DNA from 2 places in the Bradyrhizobium sp. HKCCYLRH2060 genome. Region 1 is predicted to be linked to the other one. Evidence: riboswitches for the same ligand, from Rfam matches in the RefSeq annotation. Region 1 holds a riboswitch; the other holds the start of a gene.

Region 1 (4,665 bases):
GATGAAGGAAGGTTTGTGACCTTATGAGATCGTTAACCTTTCCGCCTCGCTCGCCTGTCTTCGCCGGGTCTGCAAGGAGGTGATCGCACCTCATTCCATCGATTGTCCGGCGAATCTCCGAAAGGCCGGGCTCCGACCCGTCTTCCCCTCTATGCGTATCGTCTTAATTTTCCGTATCCGTGTTTCTCCGGAGTACTACGCCCTCCGCCCCTAACGCATTGTTATCGCCCGTGCCGAAAACTGCCCCGGCCGAAAGCCTTGCAGCGGATCCCACACGCGTTGCTGTCGCTCCGGCAATCCGGACCAACGAGCGCGATCGTGTCACAGCCAGAACAGCTTCCGCTTTCAGAAAACTCCATCATCACCGAACTCGAAGAAGCCGTCCGCAGCGGCTCCTCGGCGAAGCGCGTCAACACGCTGCGCCAGGTCACCAACCTGTTCCTGCATGACGGCGAACGCCTCAGCGAGGACCAGATCAAGGTGTTCGACAACGTGCTGTGCATGCTGGTCTCGCGGGTCGAGACCCGCGCGCGGGCCGAGCTCAGCAAGCATCTCGCGCCGGTCGACTATGCGCCCGTCGAATTGATCCAGCAGCTCGCCCGCGACGATGAAATCTCGGTGGCCGAGAACGTGCTGATGCACTCGAGCCGGCTCACCGAGCATACGCTGGTGGAGGTCGCGGCGACCAAGGGCCAGGATCACCTGATGGCGATCTCCAGCCGCCCGCATCTGACCGAGGCGGTGACCGACATCATCGTCGACCGCGGCGAGCGCCGGGTCATCCGCAAGCTCGCCAACAACCAGACCGCGCGCTTCTCCGAGACCGGCTATTCCGGGATGATGGCGCATGCCGAGGACGACGACGAATTGTCCGAGATCATCGGGCTGCGCATCGACCTGCCTACCAAGCATCTGCGCGACCTCCTGCGCCGCGCAACCGAAGCCGTGCGCGCCAAGTTGATGGCCTCGGCGCCGCCGGCGTTGCAGCAGGAGATCAAGAAGATCCTCAAGGCGATCGCCGACGTTGCGCGCAGCGACGGCGGCCTGATCGGGCGCGACTTCACGCTGGCCGAAGAGGCCGTCAAGCGCATGAAGGGGCTGAACGAGCTCAACGATGCCGCCATCGCCTTCTTCGCCGAGACCCGCCGCTTCGGCGAGGTGTCCGCCGCACTCGGCCTGCTCAACAACGTCCCGACCGAGATGATGGCCAAGGTGCTGGAGGGCCCGCGCACCGACATCGTGCTGATCCCCTGCCGTGCCGCCGGGCTGGCCTGGTCGGTGGTGGCGAAGATCCTGACCCACCGGCCGATCAAGCACGCCATCGACAGCGACACGCTGAAGCTCGCGGAACGCGACTATTCCCGCCTGTCCCTCGACACCGCCCAGCGCACCCTGCGGTTCTGGATGGTGCACAACAAGGTCGAGAAGTAAGCGGCGCTCGCAAGCGATCCGCGCCGGAATTGATTCGCGCCTCACATCCCGCTGTCGTCCCTGCGAACGACAGCTGTGGGGCGTCGCGGGCGCCGGGTATCTCACGCCGAACGCGGCGGCCGAGAGAGTTCGCCACACGCAATCCACGCCAGCGCGTTATCGCCAGGAGATCACCGGGCGCCGGATTGACTTTGGTGCGCCCGCACTCCTACGGTGACGGCGACGGTGCCCCTCGACCGGGGCTCAATAGGGAATGCGGTGCCGGAGACGTCTCGCAAGGGACGTGACCGAAGGCCGCAGCTGCCCCCGCAACTGTAAGCGGCGAATCTCGCGTCAGAGGCCACTGGGAAATCTCGGTCCCGGGAAGGCGACGTGGAGGTGACGACCCGCGAGCCAGGAGACCTGCCGTCAGCCGTGGTCACACGCGAGGATGCCGGTCGGGGCGTTATTGGCATCGTTTTCAGGCAGGCCTGCAAAGGCGTGCATGAGACCTCGTTCGCGGTGACGTGCCACTGACGTCATGCCGAGGTCACTCGTGTCTCCCGTTCCCCATGCCAGGCGCCGTCGCGCCCTTCTGTCGTCGTTCTGCCTCCTCTCGTCGTTCGCGCTGCTCGGTCCCTCCCCCGCAACGGCGCAGCAATCCGCCTCGCCCGATCTGCTGCCGCCGGTCGAGGTCGACCCGCCGCACCGGCCGATCGCTCCGAAACCGGCCATCCCCCGCAGAGCCGGCAACGCCGCGCATCAACAGATGCCGGCGGCAAAGCCGGAATCGCCGGCCAGCCCGCCCGTCGCGGTCAGCCCGGCCGGCATCGTGACGCCGGTCGCCAACGTCGCGAATGCGATCACGGTGGTGACCGACAAGGACATCGCCGCGCAGCAGGCCCGCACCGTGCCGGACATCCTGAGCACCGTCCCCGGATTGAACGTCGTGCAGGCCGGCGGCCCGGGCGGCCAGACCAACGTCTTCATGCGCGGCACCAATGCCAACCACACCAAGCTCATCATCGACGGCATCGACGTCGGCGACGTCACCAACGGCAACGGTGCGTTCGATTTCGCGCATCTGCTCGCTGCCGACATCCAGCAGCTCGAGGTGCTGCGCGGGCCGCAGAGCGGGCTGTACGGCTCCGATGCGATCGGCGGCGTGATCTCGGTGATCACGCGCAAGGGCGACGGCCCGGCGCGGGCGACCGCCTCGGTCGAGAGCGGGTCGTTCAAGACCTTCAACCAGTCGGCCGGCGTCAGCGGCTCACAAGACAATGTCAACTACGCGGTCAATGTCGCGCATCTGCACGCCGGCGATGTGCCGGTGACGCCATGGCAACTGCTCCCGGCCGGGCAGAAGGCGATCGGCAACGCCTACGACAACGTGACCGCCTCGTCCAAGCTCGGCGTCGATCTCAACGAGGCCTGGACGTTGAACTCGGTGATTCGATACACCGACGCCACCCTGCTGTTCACCGGCGACAGCGGCTTTCCCGGCGTTCCCGATGCTATCAGGAGCAACCACACCGTCCACCAGCTGGGGACGCGCGAGGAAGCCGTGTGGTCGCTGCTCGGCGGCCGCATCAGGAACTATTTCGGTGTCAACTACGTGAACAACTGGTCGTCCGATCTGACGGCGGGCAATCCCGTGGCCGCGGTCGCAACCGGCGAGCGCATCAAATATGACTGGCACGCGGTGACCGAACTGGCGCCGCACAACAATCTCGTCGTCGGCCTCGAGCGGCAGACCGAGCGGCTGAAAACAACTGATCTTTCCGCCGAGAACGGCAACAAGGCCGGCTTCATCGAGCTGCAGACGGAGTTCGCGAAACGCTGGTTTGTGGTCGCGAGCCTGCGCAACGACGTCAACGACCAGTTCGGCGGCCATGGCACCTACCGCATCGCGCCGGCGGTGATCCTGCCGCTCACCGGGACCAAGATGAAGGCCAGCTACGGCACCGGCTTCAAGGCACCGACCTTGAGTCAGCTGCACCAGGATTTTCCGGCGTTCAACTTCTTCGCCAATCCCAACCTGAAGCCGGAGCAGAGCACCGGCTACGACGCCGGCTTCGAACAGCCGCTGTTTTCCGATCGCATCCGCTTCGGCGCGACCTACTTCCACAACAGCATCACCAACCTGATCAATTTCAACGCGACCTTCACCTCCTATGCCAATGTCGGCCTCGCGACCACCGAAGGCACCGAGAGTTTTGTGGCGGCGAAGTTGACCGACCGGATCTCGCTGCGTGCGGACTACACCTTCACCCGCGCGGTCGATGCGGCCACCGGCCAGCAGCTATTGCGGCGGCCGAAGGAGAAATGGAGCGCCACGGCGGTGTGGACACCACTCGATGCGCTGACGCTGTCTGCCACCGTGCTGCGCATCGGCAACTGGCTCGACGTCAGCCGCGACGGCATGACCACGGGCCTCGTCGCGCCCGGCTACACGGTCGTGAACCTGCGCGGCGACTACGCGCTGTCCAACCAGGTCAAGCTGTTCGGCCGGATCGATAATCTATTCAACCGCCAGTACCAGAACCCGACCGGGTTCCTGGCGCCCGGCTTCGGTGTGTTCGGCGGCATCCGGGTGGCGACATCAGGCGTGCACTGACGGCATACCGCGGCGGCTGACAGCCACCGCGAAACTGGACTACAATTCCACCAACAGGAGATGTTCCATGGCTCTAGACACTCTCGACCGCTCCCCTTCCGAAGTTCGCCTTGCGCCCGTCCCGCAAGCGCATGCCGCGACATTCTGCTTTGCGCTGCTGACAGCGGCCTGCGCGCTGGCGAGCTTTGTGTTCGCCTGCGCGACGCCGTTTGCGGCCTTCGCCGTGATCGCCGCCGCCATGCTGCCGCTGCGCTCGGCGCTGCCGGCGATGCTCGGCGCCTGGCTGGTCAACCAGGGCATCGGCTTCGGCGCGCTGCACTATCCGGTGGATGCCAACACGCTGGCCTGGGGCGCCATGATCGGCGTCGCGGCGCTGAGCGCCACCGTTGTGGCCCGCCTGGCGCTGGCGACCTTGCGCACGGCACCAGCGCCGCTCGCATTTGCCGTCGCGCTCCTCAGTGCCTACGCCGCCTATGAGCTGGTGCTGCTGGCCGCCACGCCCGCGCTCGGCGGTGCGACGAGCTTCGCCCTCCCGATCGTCGCCCGCCTCGGCCTGACCAGCGCCGCCTGGCTGGTCGGCCTCGTCGCCGTCAGCGAGATCGTCCGCCTGCTGACCCCGCTGGTCTCGCGCCGCGCGG
Region 2 (4,665 bases), on a different contig from region 1:
TCCCCGATGCTGGGATCCTTCAGGCTGGTTACCGCGACCGCGACGGCCGCCAGCCCTTCGGCTTCGATCACCTGCATCAGCGCGGCAATCCCGGCCGTATCGGCGGCGAGCAGACTCGCACGGTAGAACACGATCAGCGCGCTCGGCCGCGCATCATCGTGGCTGCAGAGGTCATCGATGCCGACCGTGCCGCGGTCGCGCGCGAAGCCGACGATGGAGCCGAGCGCGAGCGGCTCGCCAAACGGCGCGTCACCGCCAAGCAGGCTCGCGAGATAGTGCAGCGCCTCGCGCGCATTGCCGACGCCGCCCTCGTGCAGATAGCCGTAGAGCCGCGACGTCGCGTCTTGCGGCAAGGTCGAGAGCTCATCGAGCCGGTCGTCGGCGCGATCATCGCCCGGCAGTGCCGCGAACAGAATGTTGCGGCTGCGGCAGGCCGACGCGATGCGCTCCAGCCCGTAGCGCCAATAGTCGAGCCCGCCGAGACAGCGCACGACGACGGCGCGCGCGCCGAGCACGACGCGGTCGACGTAGAGATCGACCGACATCGGATGCTTCAGCCGCTTCAGGCTGGCGAGGCGCAGGCTCGGCAGCTCGGTCGACGTCGCGGTCCAGGCTTCGGCCAACGCCGACAGGTCGGTGTCCGAGAACGACAGCACGACGATCTCGGCCGGCGACTGCGCAAGATCCACGGCCTGTTCGAGGTCGTCGAGATCCCCGCCCGTTGTCGCCAGCAGGTGCATCGGTGGCGCCTACCCTGTGATCAGGCTCTGGATGGCGGCGGCATCGAGGCCGCGCTCGCCGATGATCACCAACCGCCCCTGCCGCGATTCGCCCGAGCGCCACGGGCGCTCGAACTGATGCTGGATGCGGCTGCCCACGGCCTGCACGAGGAGGCGCAGCGGCTTGCCGGCAACCTCCACGAACCCTTTCACCCGCAAGACATCATGCGCATCGACGGCGGCCGCGATGCGGTCGACGAGCGCATCGGGCGAGGCCTGCGCCGGGACGTCGAGCACGAAGCTCTCAAAATCGTCGTGATCATGCTCGGCCTCGTTGTCGTGATGCGACGGCCGGGCGGCGAGATCATCCTCCGCCGCGGCGCCGAGCCCGAGCAGCACCGACGCCGACAGCCTGCCATGCTCGGTCGCGATCACCTTGACGGCGCGCTGCACCTTGGCGGCAATCTCGGCGGCGACATCCTTGCGCTGCTCCTCGCTCATCAGATCGCTCTTGTTCATCACGACGAGATCGGCGCACAGCAGCTGGTCCTCGTAGACCTCCTCCAGCGGGTTGTCGTGATCGAGCGAGGCATCGGTGGCGCGCTGCGCCGCGAGCGCTTCCGGATCGTCGGCGAAGCGGCCCGCAACCACCGCCGGGCCGTCGACGACCGCCACGACGCCGTCGACCGTGACACGCGTCGCGATCTCGGGCCAGTTGAAGGCCTGCACCAGCGGCTTCGGCAGCGCCAGCCCCGAGGTCTCGATCACGATATGCTCCGGCGGCTCCTTCTGATCCAGCAGGCTCCTGAGCGCGGGCACGAAATCGTCGGCGACGGTGCAGCACAGACAGCCGTTCGACAGCTCGACGATGCGATCCTCCGGACAGTCCGGCACGCCGCAGCCCTTCAGGATGTCGCCGTCGATGCCGACGTCGCCGAACTCGTTGACGATGATGGCGAGCCGGCGGCCGTTCGCGGTCTCGATCAGATTGCGCACCAGCGTCGTCTTGCCGGCGCCGAGAAAACCGGTGACGATGGTGCAAGGCGTCTTGGCGAACGACTTCGTCATGGCGATGCGATCTCTCGGTTTCAGCGTGGCGCCGACAGCGCAGGCACGCGCGCGACGGTGTTCTTGCGGATGTATTCCGGGCGCTCGCGCCAGGCCGGCAGGCCCGCATCATGGCGCTGATGCAGCTGCGCGAATGCCAGCACATCCCGCGCATGCAGATCCGGATCGAGCGCGCCGAGCACATAGGTCCATTTGCCCGGCGCCGTCACCGCAACCGTGCACGCACGATTGCAGTTCGACAGGCACTCGACACCGACAACGGTGACGCCGGCGCGCTGCGCGGCCGGCACCGTCTCGATGGCTGCGAGCAAACGGGCACCGGCCCGCGGCTCGTCCGGCGGCGCAGCTTCAGGCGCCTGCGTGCGGCAGGTGACGCAGACGAACAGCGTCGTCTCTCCAGTCTCCGATGCGATCATCAATCAACCGATCACGCCGGCGGCCGTTGCGGCGGCAACGCCGCCCACCAGCACGATGGCAGCGCCCGCGAGCCGCAGCGCCAGCGGCGCAGCCGCCTTGGCCTTCGCCGACAGCAGCCTAGTGCCGAGGAACGCACCGGCCGCGATGACGGTCTGGATCACGAGCAGCCCGGCGAGATAGGCTCCAAGCGGAGAGTTCTCGGCGCCGACGATCGATTCACCCAGCGCATATCCGTGGACGAGGCCGGTCACGGCGAACAGGCCGGCAACCGGCAACACGCCGAAACGCCCACGCATCACCACCACCAGCCCGACCACGGCGGTGGTCAGGCCGACCAGCAGCTCGGCAGCGGGGATGTTGGCCTTGGCCACATGCAGGCCGACGCCCGCGATCATCGCGGTGGTGAAGGCGAGCACCGGCGCGAAGCCGCGGCCCAGAAGAGCTGCAACGATGCCTGCGCCCACGATCGCCGCCAGATGGTCGATTCCGATGATGGGATGGCCGAGGCCGGACAGCATCCCCTGCGCAAACGTCTGCGGCAGCTTGCCGCCCATCATGTGATGCGCGAAGGCGGGATCGGCGGCGAGCAGCAACAGGCTCGCGGCTGCAAAGGTCGTGGTACGGGTCAACTTCATGGCCGTCTCCGTCGCTTGCCGGCTCCCCAGAGGACCGGACGATGCGCTGCATCCGACGGCATCCCGCCCATCCCGGCGGGATCAGAACCAGCATCGCGACTCCCCGCGCGACGGGTCGGCCAACAGCAATGTCGACGGCAGGTCTCCTGGCTCTCGGGTCGCTGCATCAGGCCACCTTCCCGGTTTCCCAGTGGTGTCTTGGCCTCACACTCGCCGATTACAGTTGCGGGGGCAGCCACGGCCTTGGGTCAAGAACCCGCACCGTGTTCCCTAAATCTCTCCTTTCGGAGAACCGTCATCTGTTAGATACGGGTCGCGTCAAAGCCCGTCAATCGGAATCGTCCCCATGGTCCCTGCCCCGCCGCACCCCGTCCTGCCGCGCCTGACGCTGGTGCTCGGCGGCGCGCGCTCGGGCAAGAGTCGCCATGCCGAGACCCTCGTCACCGCCTACCCGCCGCCTTGGACCTATGTTGCGACCGCGCAGGCGTTCGACGCCGAAATGACCGACCGGATCGCCCAGCACAAGGCGCGCCGCATTGAGGGATGGCAGACGCTGGAAACGACACATGATCTCGCCGGCCTCATCCGGGCACATGGAGATTCGGGCACGCCGATGCTGATCGATTGCCTGACGCTCTGGCTCAGCAATGTGATGCTCGCCGACATGGACGTACCGGCCAGATGTGCCGAGCTGATCGATGCGCTCAGGAGCGCGAATGGCCCCATCGTGGCCGTGTCCAACGAAGTCGGGCTGGGCATCGTGCCGGACAATGCGCTGGCCCGCGCCTTTCGCGACGCCCAGGGTCGACTGAACCAGGACGTCGCGGCCGTGGCCGATCGCGTGATCCTGATGGCGGCAGGACTGCCGCTGACTTTGAAGTGACAAGGAGAACATGCCCGTGACCGAAAGCGCCGACAATTCCCGCCACAAGGCGAAGATGGAGAACCGCAAGGCGGTGCAGGATGCCGAGGTCGCCTCCAAGACCGTGGAGAAGGGCCTGCTCATCGTTCACACCGGCAAGGGCAAGGGCAAATCGACGGCGGCGTGGGGCCTGATGCTGCGCGCGATCGGCCGCGGCTTTCGCATCGGCATCGTGCAGTTCGGCAAGGGCGCGTGGGAAACCGGCGAGCGCAAGGCGATCGAGACGTTCGGCGACCAGGTGTCGTGGCACACGCTCGGGGAAGGCTTCACGTGGGAGACCCAGGATCGTGCGCGCGACGTCGCCGCGGCCGAGCGCGCCTGGGCCAAGGCAAAGGAGCTGATGGCGGATCCGTCGATCCGGCTGCTCGTTCTCGATGAGCTCAACATCGCGCTGCGCTACGATCATCTTGATATCGCCGACGTCGTCGCCACGCTCGCAGGGCGCCGTCCCGATCTGCACGTCGTCGTCACCGGCCGCAACGCCAAGCCGGAGCTGATCGAGGCCGCCGATCTCGTCACCGAGATGAACCTCGTGAAGCATCATTTCGCGGCCGGCGTGAAGGCGCAGGAAGGCATCGAGTACTAGGCTCATGAGCGCGCGCGCCATCATGTTCCAGGGCACCGGCTCCGACGTCGGCAAATCGCTGATCGTCGCTGGGCTCGCGCGTGCGCTGACCTTGCGCGGCCTGAAAGTGGCGCCGTTCAAGCCGCAGAACATGTCGAACAACGCCGCCGTCACCACGGATGGCGGCGAGATCGGCCGCGCCCAGGCGCTGCAGGCGCGCGCGGCGCGGCGGCCGATGACGGTGCACATGAACCCGGTGCTGCTGAAGCCGCAGAGCGAGATCGGGTCGCAGGTCGTGGTGCAGGGCCGCGTGATCGGCAACGCCAAGGCATCGGCCTA

The links. Region 1 has a riboswitch for cobalamin ahead of ACQR10_RS23440 (TonB-dependent receptor domain-containing protein). Riboswitches for the same ligand answer to the same signal wherever they lie in the genome.
Region 2: linked by a shared signal. The riboswitch ahead of ACQR10_RS29535 (HupE/UreJ family protein) and the one ahead of ACQR10_RS23440 (TonB-dependent receptor domain-containing protein) in region 1 are both predicted to bind cobalamin.

The regions. Positions count from the first base shown of each region.
Region 1 is NZ_JBNPUK010000012.1:253,363-258,027, reverse strand. It holds gene ACQR10_RS23445 (DUF2336 domain-containing protein) at 319-1,431, shown strand; cobalamin riboswitch at 1,638-1,855, shown strand; gene ACQR10_RS23440 (TonB-dependent receptor domain-containing protein) at 1,967-4,027, shown strand; gene ACQR10_RS23435 (hypothetical protein) at 4,095-4,665, shown strand, end outside.
Region 2 is NZ_JBNPUK010000021.1:46,966-51,630, forward strand. It holds gene cobN (cobaltochelatase subunit CobN) at 1-740, opposite strand, end outside; gene cobW (cobalamin biosynthesis protein CobW) at 750-1,787, opposite strand; gene ACQR10_RS29530 (DUF1636 domain-containing protein) at 1,808-2,203, opposite strand; gene ACQR10_RS29535 (HupE/UreJ family protein) at 2,207-2,839, opposite strand; cobalamin riboswitch at 2,959-3,151, opposite strand; gene cobU (bifunctional adenosylcobinamide kinase/adenosylcobinamide-phosphate guanylyltransferase) at 3,186-3,722, shown strand; gene cobO (cob(I)yrinic acid a,c-diamide adenosyltransferase) at 3,739-4,347, shown strand; gene ACQR10_RS29550 (cobyric acid synthase) at 4,352-4,665, shown strand, end outside.